Regions from separate parts of the Comamonas sp. Z1 genome, predicted to be linked through region 1. Evidence: predicted binding sites of a transcription regulator. Region 1 holds the regulator's gene; each other region holds the start of a gene.
The links. The regulator sigma-54, encoded in region 1, starts transcription at its own class of promoters, with help from an activator protein. The targets are predictions, from matches to a motif close to TGGCANGNAANCTGCTTT.

Region 1 (3,706 bases):
CTTGCTGCAGGAGCTGCGCGTAGAGCATCTGCGCCAGTCGCCGGCGCTGGCGCTGTCCGGCGGTGAGCGCCGTCGCGTGGAAATTGCCCGCGCCCTGGCCACGCAACCGCGCTTCATTCTGCTTGACGAGCCGTTTGCAGGCATCGACCCGATTGCGGTGATCGAGATCCAGCGCATCATCGGCTTCCTCAAGGAGCGCGGCATCGGCGTGCTGATCACCGACCACAACGTGCGCGAGACGCTGGGCATCTGCGACCACGCCTTCATCATCAGCGACGGCCATGTGCTGGCCGAAGGCACGCCCGAGGAGATCGTGGAGAACGCCGATGTGCGCCGCGTCTATCTGGGCGAACATTTCAGAATGTGATGACCCCCACGCTCCCTCACTTTGTGTGGTCGCTGCCCCCGGAAGGGACCCTGACCGGCAGCGCCGAGGTTTGCCTTGGGGCAGCCCGGCGGCAAACCCATAGCACTGCGCGCGTTTGCAATGATTGTCTGGGGGCCGCGCCTCGATGAAGCCAGGTCTCTCGCTACGCGTTTCGCAGCATTTATCGCTTACGCCGCAGCTGCAGCAATCCATTCAGCTGCTGCAGCTCTCCACCCTGGAGCTGGCGCAGGAAGTCGAGCAGATGCTGGTCGACAACCCTTTTCTGGAACGTGCGGGCGATGAGGCAGAAACTGCGGGAGATGCTCCTGTAGATGTAGCTACTAGCGCCAGTGAATACAGTACTTCAGATGGTATTCATGTTGAAAGGGATGCATCGCAAGCGCAACAAGCTACTGAAACGGTAGCGGAGACATCAAGCCCCGAAACCCCTGAAACGCTGAACTGGGAGGCCGAGGGCATGGACGGCCAGGACGGGGAATGGGGCGGCGAATCCAGCAGCGAGTGGGATACGCCCTCGGCCAGCAGCTCCACGCGCAACCGCGATGGCGACGACGAAACCGATGCCATCGATCTGGCGCGCGAGCACCAGAGCCTGACCGACTTTCTGCACCGTCAGGCGCTGAGCCTGCATCTGGGCGCGGCGGACATGGCGGCGCTGCGCTTTCTCATCGAGTCGCTCAGCGACGACGGCTATCTCGAGGATTCCCTGCAGGAGCTGGCGCAGAGCCTGGCCGGCGACGACCTGGAAGAGCGCGAGGAGCTGGAGCAGCACTTTGCCATTGCGCTGAAGCTGCTGCAAAGCCTGGAGCCCGTGGGAGTGGGCGCGCGCGATCTGGCCGAGTGCCTGCAACTGCAGCTGCGCGATCTGATCCGCACGGCCGAGGACGAGGGCACGACCGAGGCGCATATGAACCGGCTGCTGCTGGCGCAGGCCATCTGCGCGCAGCCCATGGACTTGCTGGCGCGGCGCGATCTGCGCAAGCTCACCAGCCTGTGCGGCGCGCGCGAGGAACAGCTGCGCGAAGCCATGGCCCTGATCGCCAGGCTGGAGCCGCGTCCGGGTCGGCGCTTTGTCGATGTGGAGCGCCATATCGTGGTGCCCGATGTCATCGTGCGCCCGCTGCGGGCCGGCTCGGGCCGGGTGGACTTCTCCGTGCAGCTCAACCCCGAGGTCATGCCGCGTCTGCGCGTGCACGACATCTATGCCAGCGTGCTGCGCCGCCACAAGAACAGCGACGGCCATGCGGCGCTGCAGCAGCAGTTGCAGGAGGCGCGCTGGTTCATCAAGAACATCCAGCAGCGCTTCGACACCATCTTGCGTGTTTCCGAAGCCATCGTGGAGCGGCAGAAGAACTTCTTTGTGCATGGCGAGCTGGCCATGCGCCCGCTGGTGCTGCGCGATATCGCCGACACGCTGGGCCTGCACGAGTCCACCATCAGCCGCGTGACCACGGCCAAGTACATGGCCACGCCCCAGGGCACTTTCGAGCTCAAGTATTTCTTCGGCTCGGGCCTGGGCACGGAAACCGGGGGCAGTGCCTCCAGCACGGCCGTGCGTGCGCTGATCAAACAGTTTGTCGATGCCGAAGATGCCAGAAAGCCGCTGTCGGACGCCAAGCTGGCCGATATGCTCAAGGAGCAGGGCATTGAGTGTGCGCGCCGCACCGTCGCCAAATACCGCGAGCAGCTCAAGATACCCACGACCACGCTGCGCAAGGCGCTGTAGGGCACCGCAGAAACAAGAAAGCCGCTGATGCATCACACAGCGGCTTTCTTGTTCTGTATTTAGGGCGGGAGCCTTGATAAGGCATTCCTCAAGCAAGGGGCAGCGAGCAAGAGCCGCCCTTGCGGCGATGCTGCCGTCCCCCTTGGGGGCGCCCGGCAAGGGGAAGGCGCGTAGTGCCTCAGGGGGTTATCAAGAAACCAACCACCAGATAAACCAGACCAGCACGCCGATCATCAGGCCGAACTTGAGGATCTTGTAGAAGGTCGGATTCCAGTCGCGGAAGGCACGGCGGTACTTGCCCGCATAGAACGAGATCTTGAACAGCTTGCTGATCATGCCGCGCGGATCGCCCTCGTTGTTGGGCGAGCTGGCGGCGGCCACCACGTTCTTGCCCAGCCAGTGATTGAGCCACTGGGCAAAGCCATTGGTCATGGGGCGCTCCACATCGCAGAACAGCACGATGCGGTTGCCTTCCGAGCGGTTCTCGGCCCAGTGCATAAAGGTCTCGTCGAAGATCACGCCTTCGCCTTCGCGCCAGCTATAGGGCTGGCCGTCGACCTCGATCATGCAGCGGTCGTCGTTGGGCGCCAGCACGGCCAGGTGATAGCGCAGCGAGCCCGCATAGGGGTCGCGGTGCAGATTGAGCTTGGCGCCGGGCGGCAGCTCGGCAAACATGGCGGCCTTGACGCTGGGAATCGATTTCACCAGGGCCGTGGTCTTGGGGCACAGCTCCATGGCCGAAGGGTGGGCGTCGCCGTACCACTTGAGGTAGAAGCGCTTCCAGCCGGTCTTGAAGAAGGAGTTGAAGCCTGCGTCGTCGTTGTTGGCGGCGGCCTTGATCTGCATGTTCTTTTGCAGATTGACGGCTTCCTCGCGGATCTCGCGCCAGTTGGCCTGCAGCGGCGCCAGCTCGGGGAAGGTGCTGGTGGGCAGATAGGGCGTGCGCGGCACCTTGCTGAACATCAGCATGAAGACGTTGAACGGCGCTGTGAACGTGGAGTGGTCAAACAATTGCTTGACCACCTTGTGGCGCACCTTGCCGCGCAGATGCATGTACAGCCCGCAGCCAAAGAAGAGCAGCACCAGTGCCAGAACGATAATTTTTGCCATAAGGGCCAATTTTACCGGGGGCACCCCGGCGGCCACCATGGGGGCAGGTCAAACAGAACCGGGGTAGGGGAATATCAAAAGCAATAGCTGCCGGCGCTTGACGGCCAAGCGCAGCAGCCGGTCGGGATCAGATACTCAAGGCAGGGCCAGTACGGCGCAGTTGCACAGATCGGCGCTCTCGAAGGCCGTTGTGTCGCCCGCTTTGAGCCCCGGCACGGGGAACAGGCGCACCGTCAGCGGCTTGTTGAGGCGAAAAGCCATGGTGCCCGTATCGCGCATGACGGCAGCGATCTGCTCGGCGCTGCTGTCGCCCGGCACGGGCACGGTATCGAGGCCGATGCCGCAGACGCTGCTGTAGGTCAGCAGGGCGCGGATATCGAATTCATCATTCAGACTGGCCTGGGCCAGGCCTTGGTCCTCGGTCACGGCCAGCATCAGGCCGCTGAAGCCGATCTGTGTCACGCCGTTGACCGATTTGAAGA
Region 2 (3,706 bases), on a different contig from region 1:
CTTTATTTAACAAAGCTAATGCTTTTTCATAGTACAGCAAAAACTTTTCATATTCATCATTTTTCAAGAGATAATCACATAAAAAATGCAAGTTTCTATATGTCGGATAGCTTCTGACTAGATTTTCCATTTCAAAATAATCCTCTTTGGTGATTTCATTCTTCACTAGAAAATTAAATTGCGAAGTCGGAAGATCAAGAAATCTAGGAAATATAATTTCTTGTTCTTTACCATTACTAAAATTATTTATATAAAATCTCTGCTCTGTCAAGGAGCTTTCCAGAATCAAATATTCTCTTGTCATCAAGATTCCGATGGGCAAGCAATAAATTATGAAAATTTGATTTAAATATATTTGACTCGAGAAAGATTTTCCCTTCCAGCAAGATCCCATTATGAAACTAATTGGGATTAAAAAATATGCATAATGCAATGGGAATTCAAGCATTGAGTGCACCAGCAATGGAATTGCTGTATATGCAATTAATTTATCTTGAGTTTTTTTCTGAAGAAAAATATGTTGCCAGCACAAGTATGCAAAGAAAATAGTCAGGAATATCCCTGCAGGAATTCCAAACCACACAAAAAAATCAAGCACAATATTGTGAGAATGTGCGGTAAATCTATTCCAATTAACAGGAAATTCGTTGACTAATTCAAAATTTGCAATTGCCGTATCGTTAAATCCATAGCCAATCCATGGTTTATATAAAACAGATTCAATCAGCATACCCCACATTGAAAATCTTCCCGTAGATATGTCCACCCCCGCATAATCTCTCACATCATCTTTTATAAAAATACTGAAAAATAAGAAAGACAACCCACACAAGACAGCATATCCAGAGTATCTTCTCTCTTTTGCAAAAAGGAGTAGCAGTATTGCAGCAATCAATGAAATAATAGATGTCTTTGAACCAGCCAACGACAAGGATAATCCAAATATAATCGCCAATACAATTTGAGTATATCTAGATATCTTCTCTTTCGAATTCAAATATAGTCCACACAGAAACGACATCAGCACTAAAGATGCCAATTGATTAGGCTGCCCGAGATTTCCGAAGTAACGACCGCCATCTGGATTATCGCCTACCCACGGAAAAAAATAATCCTCCAAATTCATTAATTGAACCAATTGGCATCCTAATGAAATTATTGATGCCAATATTAAAGAAACGGAAAACCACTCAAAATACGAATCGTTATATTTATTTTCAACCGCCACATGAAAGGCTATTAATGCAGAAAATAAATAAACGGTCCCAACGTAAAAATAAGTACCAAATGCACTTACCTTAAAAAAATAACCCGCACCAGCCGCCACTAAAATCGCAATTAAAAACAAATCATAGGAATAAAATTTGGTCTTTTTCCTGAAATTCATTAACCCAATAGAAATCGCAAAAAAAACAGCTAAAAATTCTGATTGAAATGAATTCCATGGCGGACTGTTATTTGGAACAATAAATGCCAGAATTAAAGATAAAAATACTATTTTCATAAAAAAAGGGGCCGAAGCCCCTGTTTATCGTAGCGTACTTTTACTCGGTAATCGTTGCTCGGCAGCTAGCTGGCAAGTATTTTGTATCAATAGGAGTCGTCGAAGATACGCCACATGTCCAAATCACAACACCAGATGTATCAGGCTTACCTTGCAGCACAATCTTTTTACTGTCGATTTTCGAATCACCTTGTGCAGTCACAGAAACATTTGCTTTTGTAGAATCACCAGAGTAGGTGATACTTTTTACATACTTGGAAGACTGTGTCGAAAGTCCAGCACCACTCATATCTGAGGGGAATGTACCTGTAGACGCATAGGCTTCTGCCAAGCTAGTGCGCGTGCCGGACGCTGCCAAAACCACTTCTGAGACCTTCGCACGTGTTGTGTAATCCTGATAAGCAGGCAGAGCCACAGCAGCCAGAATACCGATGATCGCCACAACGATCATCAGTTCGATCAGGGTGAAACCCTTTTGAATGGAACGCTTCATTTCAAACTCCCTAGTTGGATGAGACCCAAGCTATAAAGCAAGTGCCATGCCAACAATCTGACAGAAGCGCGCCGATTAGCCATTCGACACGTTTGGCAACATTCACGCGAGCTTGAGTAACAATTTTGGCGATCCAACCGCAACACTGACAAATTTGTCAGATGCTTGACACCCATCAAGCCGGCCTGTCACTCCACGACGAAGCGCATGGTGCTGCCCGCCAGGTCCACCGTATCGCCATTGAGCAGCGGCACAGACAAAGGGCCCACCACCTGGCCATTGAGCTTGAGGTCTTCGCTTGCGCCCTCCAGTTGAGTGAGCACAAAGCCATGGGGCTTCTGGGTGATGGAGGCGATGGCTACACCGGGCTTGCCCAGGGTGGTGACGACCTTGAAAAGAGGTATTTCCCTGCCAGCCAGGCTGCCGGTGAGCATGCGAATCACCGCGTGGCGCTCCGGCAGCGCGGCGAGCGAACCCTGGATGGTGGAGCTGAAGCTGGAGATTTCACCAAACCCGGAGGGACTGGCGACTTTGGCATAGCCGCTGTCTGCTTCTTCGGAAATATGCGCCAGCGCCTTTTTGCTGCTCTGGGCAGACGACGGGGCATTCGAGTCGGCAATCACGGTATCGAGAAAGCGGATTTTGTAGCGGCCAATGTCCAGCAGGTCGCCGTTGAGCAGGTCCTGCTTCTGGATGGCACGACCGTTGACATAGGTGCCGTTGGTGCTGCGCAGGTCTTCAATGCTGACCTTGCCACCAGAGATGGTGAGCACGGCATGCTCGCCGCTGACCGCCAGATTCTCGATCACGATGTCGTTGTAAGGACGACGACCCAAGGTCGTGCGCTCCTTGGTGAGCTGTACTTCCTTGATGACTGCGCCGTCGATTGAGATGACCAAAGTCGGCATGCTCGAAGCTCCTGAGGAAACGCCAAGTCCTGCTTGGCTGCACTGGCTAGGACCACTCCCACTTGAGTGTGTGATTCAGCGCTGAATCATCAATCGTAACTGGATGAAACGCGCTTGCATGCTGCATCTTATTGCACTAACTCGATGAAGCCAGCTATTCGATTGAAATTTTCAACCTTGCTGTCATTCGTCTGCAGCATCTTGGGAATCGCACCCGCAATCTATCAAGTCGCCATATAAGAAAAGCCCGCACTCGTTGAAAGCGCGGGCTTTTTTGCAAATCTTTGCAAAGTGGCGACAGCCACCTATCCGTGATTTAGAACGGCAGAGGTCACCTTTTATGTAAACATCTCTCTGATAACTAGTCAGAAGGCCACTTTTTCGAAATTTTACACCAACCACTGTAAACAAGTAAGCCATTTTTAGCAGGTTGTTTACATTGTGTGAGTAGGTGCCCCGGGCAGGGTGTTCCAACGCTAGTCAAGTGACGAAATCGCACCATGCGCAGCAGGGCAGACAACAACTGAACAGCATCAGCAAGCTAGTCCAGTACTTCTACCAGTCAGCCTTGAACTTGAAGAACGCTCACGCATACTTCCTCGCTGAAGCTAGGGCGTGTCCGAATTTTTGTGTAAACGGTTCGGACTTCAATTGACGGAGATGCGGTCTCCGAACTGAATGGTAAAGCGGGTCAGCGCAGCCTTCCAATCCCGGATGGGCATGGTCCACCTGAAGCTAGGGCGTGTCCGAATTTTTGTGTAAACGGTTCGGACTTCAATTGACGGAGATGCGGTCTCCGAA
Region 3 (3,706 bases), 210 kb from region 1:
CACGGCACCTTCCTGCCAGGCGGGGATGTACGAGACATGCTCGCCCGCCAGCACCAGGCGGCCGTCGATCTGGGCCAGATCCTTGTAGTGCTGCTCACGCAGCGCATCTGTCCAGTTGCCGAAGCAGCCATTGATCCAGGGCATGCGATGCCAGGCTACTGACACACCGTTGAGGAACTCCTGCTTGTACTGCGGATGGATCTGCGCGCCATACTCCAGCGCCAGACGAATGCGCTCGGCCGGCTTGAGCGAGGAGAAGCGGTAGCTGTTGGAGTTCTCGAAGGCATAGGCGCCCAGCAGCACGGCGGGGCCGTTGCCCATATAGCCGGTGGAGGGGTAGGAGATCTGCTGAATCGGCAGATCGGTGTAGCTGATGCCGCCGTAGATGCGCTCGTCCTCTTCCCAGAAGCGGCGCTTGAACTCCAGACCGACCTTCATGGAGCTGCCGTAAGGCACGGCAGCAATCGCGTTCTGCATGGCGCTGCCGGCCTGCACTTCGATCTGGCTCAGGATGGACAGCGGAATCGTGCACACGCACCAGTCGGCGCGGGCCTGCAGCGTGGAGCTGGGCTTGAGGGCGTCCACATAGTCCACGGTCACGCCCTTGTCGTTCTGGGCGATCCTGGTGACCTTGGCGTTGTAGCGTATGGCCGAGCCCAGATCGCGCGCCATGGCCTGGGCCAGCATGTCCATGCCGCCTTCGGGCTGGAAGATGGCGCTGTGGAATTCGTAGATATTGCCCACGCCCATCTGGCGCCACAAATTGGATTCGAGCAGCTCGTGCAGGCCCATGGGCGTCGACGGTTTGGCCTGCGCCATCAGGCCGCCGCCGGGGTCGATGTCGTAGCCACGAAAATCGCTGACCGCATTGCTGGCGCGGTAGCGGTATTCCTTGTCCAGCACGCCCCAGGCCTTGAGGCTCTCCAGCAGGCGTTCCTTGTCTTCCCGGCTGACGCTCTGGTCCAGTGCGCCCTGATTGGTAGCCTTGGACAGCAGCTCGGCCACATGGCCGTAGACATCGGTCTGAACATGGCGAAAGCGCTGGGGCTTGCCGGCCAGGGCCTTGCTGTTGTGCAGATAGGCGTTGTAGTTGACCTGGTTGAAGGCTTCGAGCTTGATGCCGAAGCGCTTGTAGTAGTCCAGCATCGCATGGTGGTGGTAGGGCACGCGCCAGGGGCCGGGGTTGAAGTAGTTGCCCTTGGCAAAGCCCACTTTCTGACGTGTACCGTCGAGTTCGCTGAACTCATCGCCGCCGCGCAGCGTCCAGCAGCGGCCTCCGGCGCGGCTCTGGTATTCAAGCAACTGCACCTTGTAGCCGGCCGCACGCAACTCGTGGGCTGCCACCATGCCTGCCAGGCCCGCGCCCAGCACCAGAACCGATGCGCCGGGTTTTGCGTTGCCGAGCTTGACCGGACCGCTGTAATGCGATTCGGCGGCATAGCCCAGTGAACTCATGGCTTGATACATGGCACTGCCGCCCGCGACCTTTCCGATCATCGAGAGCAGTTGTCTGCGACTGACATGCTTGCTTGGCTCTGGCATCTGAAATTCCTTTGCTGTTGTGTATTCCGCTGTCCATCCGGGGCTGCGGGGCAAGGGTTTTCAGCAAGAGCTGTGCCAGGTCAGAGGGCTCAAGGCATTAGTTCAATGAAATCAGTTACTTGTTATGAAATTCAGATCAATTTGCGCTCAATCCTCTTGACGCTTATGGTGCATGCTCACTAATTTGAAGCGTCAATGGCCAAATTGGTGCAACGGAGTCACACAATAAGCTGCAAAAAAAGCGTATCGGCTGTGACAGCGGATACGCCTTGAGTGTGGGAGCGGAACTACGGTGCTGCCGGGTTCAGAGCTCGCTGGGAGGCTCGCTGGCCTTACTGACCATGACACGATTGCGTCCACCTCGCTTGGCGGCATAGAGCATGGCATCGGCCTGCTGGAAGACGGCCTTGATATCGGGATCGCTGTCGGGCCAGTGGGCCACGCCCAGCGAGATGGTGATATGGCCCACTGGCGGTATCTCCATTTTCTCGACCAGCTGACGCAGGCGCTCGGCGGCATGGGCGGCGGCCTCCAGCCCCGTGCCGGGCAGCAGCAGCAGAAACTCCTCGCCACCCACGCGGCAGGGCAGGTCATCGACACGCGAGACCTCGCGCATGGTGCGTGCGAGCTGTCTGAGTACCTCGTCGCCTGTATCGTGGCCAAAACCGTCGTTGATATGCTTGAAGTGGTCGATGTCGATGGCAATCACCGAGAACGGCAGCGCTTGCGTCTGAAAGGCGCTGATGGCTGCCTCCAGATGGCGGCGATTGCCCAGCCCGGTCAACGGATCGGTGTTCACGTCCTCGCGCAGCTTGGTGATATTGCGTTGCAGCAGGCCCAGGCCCTTGAGCATGGCTTTCTTGAGTTCGTAGGACTCGAAGTACCAGGACTTGACGGCCTGAATGTTCTGCGCCGTCTCGGGCTTGTCCATATCGTGAGCGCCATTGGCGAGCTGGCGCAGCGGGCTGGCAATGCGGCGCGCGCTCCACCAGATGACCACCAGCATCAGCAGGGCGATGGGCAGGGTCTTGTAGAGCACGGAGCGCATCAGCTTGTTGAGCGGGGCCAGTGTGGCCGCCTTGGGGCGCTGGGCCACAATGCCCCAGCCCGAGGCATGGATGACGGCATAGCCGGCCAGCATTTCCACGCCCTTGCTGTTGACGACCGGCGCCGTACCCGACTCGCCTCGGATCACGGCGTTGATGACATCGTTGTTGATCACCTGGTCGCCAATACGATTGTTGTCGGGGTGATAGATGATGTGCTTGTTCTTGTCCACCACATAGACATAGGTGCCATCCTGGTAGAAGTGCGAGCCCAGCAGGGTGTCGAGGATGCTGTCTTCCTTGAGGTAGATGCTGCCGCCTACCGCTCCCAGGAATTCGCCCTGAGGGTCGAAAATGGGCTGCGAGACAAAGACGATGTAGTTGCCGGCCGTGGACATATAGGGCTGGCTGATGACGGGGCCGCGAGTGCTCAAGGTCTGTGCCACTCCGGCGCTTTGCAGTGTCTTGCCCTTGATCTGCAGGGTTTCGGGCGATGTCGCCAGCACATAGCCCGTAGGGTCGATGATGGTGACGGAGTTGAAGCTCTTGGTTTGCAGGCGCAGACGTGTGGCCTCCTTGGCCAGATAGTCCACGTCATCCATGTGCGCGCCCATCAGATTGGCGCTGTACTCCAGCTGCTGCAGGGCAGATTGCAGAAAATCATCCGTGCTCTGCGCCAGCTTAGTCGCATAGGCATGGTGACCTTCAAGCGTGTTGTCTATCAGCTGCTGGCGCTGCACCAGATAGCCGGCATAGAAGGTGTTGAGAAACGGGATCAGCGCGCTGCAGATGGTCAGGACCAGGATCAGTCGACGCAAATCAAGCCGGTTAGGCGCAAGCCGGTGGTGCCAGGGGAGAGATTTCTTCACAGATGATGTCGCGAGAGCAGGGCGGCTCTGCGCTGTACCTGTGTGCTCTGACAGGCTCAGACCCCGGCCGCATATTCATTGAGTGTCTGCATTATGGTTGCTCGCGCCGTGGCCCTGCTCATGGTCAACCACAATGCAGCCGCGTCAGGCTGACAACTCCTTGAACTTTTCCACCTGTACCGCGCAGTCGTAGAAGCAGGGCGCCCGGCCAATATCGGTGAGCTGCTGATGCGTCAGCTCGTTCACATT
Region 4 (3,706 bases), on a different contig from region 1:
ACATCTGGCCGCTGCCGGGCCCTTTCGTCGCTCACGGATGGGGTTGACCCTGCTCATTGTGGCGGTCATCGCCATCGGGCTGGCATCGCGCCGGGGCTACATGCCCTTTCCCGCCGTGCTGGGCAACTATCCGGGCGATGCGCTCTGGGCCTGGGTGGTGCTGCTGTGCGTGGCCTGGCTGCGGCCGGCCATCACGCGCGGCAAGCTCATGGCCTGGACCCTGGTCATCGCCTTTGCCGTCGAGTTGCTGCAGCTCTATCAGGCCCCCTGGATGCAGGCCCTGCGCGCCAACAAGCTGGCCTACCTGGTGCTGGGCAATGGCTTCGATCCCCTGGATCTGCTGGCCTATGTCGTGGGAATCGGTGCGGGTGCCATGGTGGACCGGCTCTGGGAGAGGCGGCAGCGTCGCCTTGCCTGAGATGGCATGAAATGTGCTGGTCGTCCATGGCATCAACATGACGACAAGCACTACCCCATGAAAACGCCTCTGCACTATCTGGTGGCTGCAAGGCAAAGCGAGATTGCCGAGCTGGAGCAGATCAGCCGCGCCAGCAGCCTGGTGGCGAGCATGTCCGAGCTCGTCCATGCGCTGCAAAAAGAGCGCGGTCTATCGAATATCTTTCTGGTCAGCGGCGGCGCACAGGCGCAGCAGAGCCTGCTCGACCACGGCCTTCATGTGGACCAGGTCATGGAGCGAGTCTGCCTCGCGCTTGAAGAGCTGGGCGCGCGGGCGCCAGGTGCGCATGGCGCTCGCCTGTTCAATGCGATCGCCAATGCGCTGCAAGGCTTTGAAGCCCTGCCGTTGCTGCGCCGCCGGCGCGATGCGCTGCAGCTGAGTGCCGAGGACTGCACGCAGGCGCTGATCCGCATGATTGCGGCCTGCCTGACCGTGGTGTTCGAGGCGGCGGACAGCGCTTGCGATCCCGATATCGCGAAATCGCTGGTGGCGCTGTTTCATTTTATGCAGGGCAAGGAACTGGCGGGCCAGGAGCGTGCCACGGGGGTCGCGGCGTTTACCACAGGGGTAGGCAGGACGGAGCGTCAGCGCCATTGGCTGCATCTGATCGAATCGCAGGAGCGCTGCTTTCAGGTGTTTGCAGACTTCGCCACTCCCTCGGGGATGGAGCGCTGGCAGCAGCAATGCGGGGCCTGTCCCGATATGACGGTGATCGAGCGGCTGCGGCGCCTGGGCTGCACGGCTGGGGACGGCATGGCGCTGGACTGCAGCCTGAGCTCGCCATGGTTCGAAGCCTGTTCCAGCCGGCTCGATGCCATGCACCAGATTGAGGCATTCCTGGCCGAAGAGCTGCAGGCCCAATGTCTGCGCAAGCTGGAGCAGGCCCGTACAGCGCTCTGCCAGCAACTGGCGCTGCTGGAGATGCAGCCGCAGCCCGGGACTCGCGCCGAAGCGGCTGCGGCCTTTCTGGGGGGCGCGCAGTCAACTGCCTCCTTGCCTGCGGAGGGCGCATACGGGTTGCAGCTCGAGAAAAGCATTGTCTTGCTGGTGCAGGAGCAATCCATGCGCCTGCAGGACATGCAGACCGAAATCGACAAGGCACGTGCCACGCTCAAGGAGCGCAAGACCATAGAGCGGGCCAAGGGCGTGCTGATGAACTACCGCCAGCTCAGCGAGGGCGAGGCCTACAAGTTGATCCGGCAGACGGCCATGAACCAGAACCGGCGCATGCTGGATGTGGCCGAGGCGATTCTGGCCACGGTGGACCTGTTGCCGGGCAGCACCAATTCATAGCGCTTGGCAGCTCGGTGTTTGTTGCGCTGCACCAAATATGGGCCAAAACCGGAGGCGCAAAGCATGCTCCGCCTCTGATCAAGGTCTGGCATGGTTTGTGCATGACTGTTGATGTCAAGCAGACCAAAGGCGGTCGCGCTTAAAGCGTTATTACGAGTGACCTGGGACAACGGCGTCCTTTTCTCCTCACACCCGAGGAGGGAAGGGCGCCTTTTTGTTTTCCGGATCGCCTTCACCACGATTCTTGATGGAGTTTTCTCATGAGCCAGCGCCTTCCTTCGACTACTGCTCCTGCGCCCGAGCCCGTATCTGCCGGTGGCCGGCGTGAGTTTCTGCGCGTGGCCGGCGCTGCCGCCCTCTATGGCATGCTGGGCCACCATGGCGCCTGGGCCGCAGGCTCCGACGCGCCGGAGAAGAAAGAGGTCAAGATCGGCTTCATACCGCTGACCGATTGCGCCAGCGTGGTCATGGCCTCTGTGCTGGGCTTCGATCAGAAATACGGCGTGAAGATCGTCCCCAGCAAGGAGGCAAGCTGGGCCGGCGTGCGCGACAAGCTGGTCAACGGCGAGCTGGACTTTGCCCATGTGCTCTACGGCCTGGTCTACGGTCTGCACCTGGGCGTAGGCGGCCCCAGGAAGGACATGGCTGTGCTCATGAGCCTGAACAACAACGGCCAGGCGATAACGCTGTCCAAGGCTCTTGCCGACAAGGGCGCGGTCGACGGAGCCAGCCTGGCCAAGGTCATGGCCAGGGAAAAACGCGAATACACCTTCGCCGGCACTTTCCCCACAGGCACCCATGCCATGTGGATGCATTACTGGCTGGCGGCTGCGGGCATCAACCCGTTATCCGAGGCCAAGCTGATCACCGTGCCGCCGCCCCAGATGGTGGCCAATATGCGCGTGGGCAATATGGATGGCTTCTGCGTGGGCGAGCCCTGGAACCATCGCGCCATCATGGACGGCATCGGCATTACGGCCAATACCACGCAGGACATCTGGAAGGATCACCCCGAGAAAGTGCTGGGCACCACGGGCGAGTTCGCGCAGAAGAATCCAAACACCTGCCGCGCCGTGATGATGGCGATTCTCGAGGCCAGCCGCTGGATCGATGCCAGCCTGCAGAACAAGACGAAGATGGCCGAGACCGTGGCCCAGAAGTCGTACATCAATACCAGTGTGGACGCCATCAATCAGCGCATTCTGGGCCGCTACCAGAACGGACTGGGCAAGACCTGGGACGACCCCAACCACATGAGGTTCTTCAACGATGGTGCCGTGAACTTCCCCTATCTGTCGGACGGCATGTGGTTTCTTACCCAGCACAAGCGCTGGGGTCTGCTCAAGGCCCATCCCGACTATCTGGCCGTGGCCAAGCAGATCAATCGCATCGACCTCTACCAGCAGGCGGCAAGCCAGCTCAAGGTCAGCGTGCCCAAGGATGTACTGCGCACCAGCAAGCTGATCGACGGCGTGGTGTGGGACGGCAAGAACCCTGCCCAGTACGCCGACAGCTTCAAGATCAAGGCCTGAGGCCGCCACCTTAACGGAGAACCATCATGGTCAGTGCCGTACTTCACTCACCGCTTGAACTCGACCCCCCGCACGATCCGCAACTGGCAGCCCAGGCGGCCAACGATGCGCTGCTCGAAACTTCAAAAGAGATAGCTGCTGGCTCAGAACTTGTAAAGGCTGAAGTGCAAAAAGATATCAAACCCAAAGCGATAGTCACGGCTCCGGTTGCGGTGGTACCCAGCCGCCTACGCCAATGGGCTGAACAGCTATTTGGTCAGGCCCTGCCTCCGGTGCTGGGGCTGGCACTGCTGGTCGGCCTGTGGTCGCTGGTCTCGAGCAGCACCGGCAAGAGCATTCCGACCCCGGCCGAGACCTGGGAACAGGCCCTGCAGGTGTTCAGCGATCCCTTCTACCGCAACGGACCCAATGACCAGGGCGTGGG

Region 2: the regulator sigma-54 is predicted to act here: its motif matches at 2,032-2,049, upstream of FSY45_RS25605 (pilin).
Region 3: the regulator sigma-54 is predicted to act here: its motif matches at 1,603-1,620, upstream of FSY45_RS05490 (flavin monoamine oxidase family protein).
Region 4: the regulator sigma-54 is predicted to act here: its motif matches at 1,837-1,854, upstream of FSY45_RS11540 (CmpA/NrtA family ABC transporter substrate-binding protein).

What each region holds. Positions count from the first base shown of each region.
Region 1 covers NZ_VOQT01000002.1:664,072-667,777, reverse strand. The annotation lists gene lptB (LPS export ABC transporter ATP-binding protein) at 1-367, shown strand, start outside; gene FSY45_RS06495 (RNA polymerase factor sigma-54) at 513-2,114, shown strand; gene FSY45_RS06490 (aspartyl/asparaginyl beta-hydroxylase domain-containing protein) at 2,304-3,224, opposite strand; gene FSY45_RS06485 (DUF711 family protein) at 3,360-3,706, opposite strand, start outside.
Region 2 covers NZ_VOQT01000027.1:42,028-45,733, forward strand. The annotation lists gene FSY45_RS25600 (O-antigen ligase) at 1-1,504, opposite strand, end outside; gene FSY45_RS25605 (pilin) at 1,545-1,997, opposite strand; gene FSY45_RS25610 (FHA domain-containing protein) at 2,186-2,905, opposite strand.
Region 3 covers NZ_VOQT01000002.1:457,102-460,807, reverse strand. The annotation lists gene FSY45_RS05490 (flavin monoamine oxidase family protein) at 1-1,542, opposite strand, end outside; gene FSY45_RS05485 (sensor domain-containing diguanylate cyclase) at 1,847-3,406, opposite strand; gene FSY45_RS05480 (molybdopterin-dependent oxidoreductase) at 3,602-3,706, opposite strand, start outside.
Region 4 covers NZ_VOQT01000005.1:135,528-139,233, forward strand. The annotation lists gene FSY45_RS11530 (DUF2809 domain-containing protein) at 38-418, shown strand; gene FSY45_RS11535 (nitrate regulatory protein) at 476-1,750, shown strand; gene FSY45_RS11540 (CmpA/NrtA family ABC transporter substrate-binding protein) at 2,011-3,282, shown strand; gene ntrB (nitrate ABC transporter permease) at 3,309-3,706, shown strand, end outside.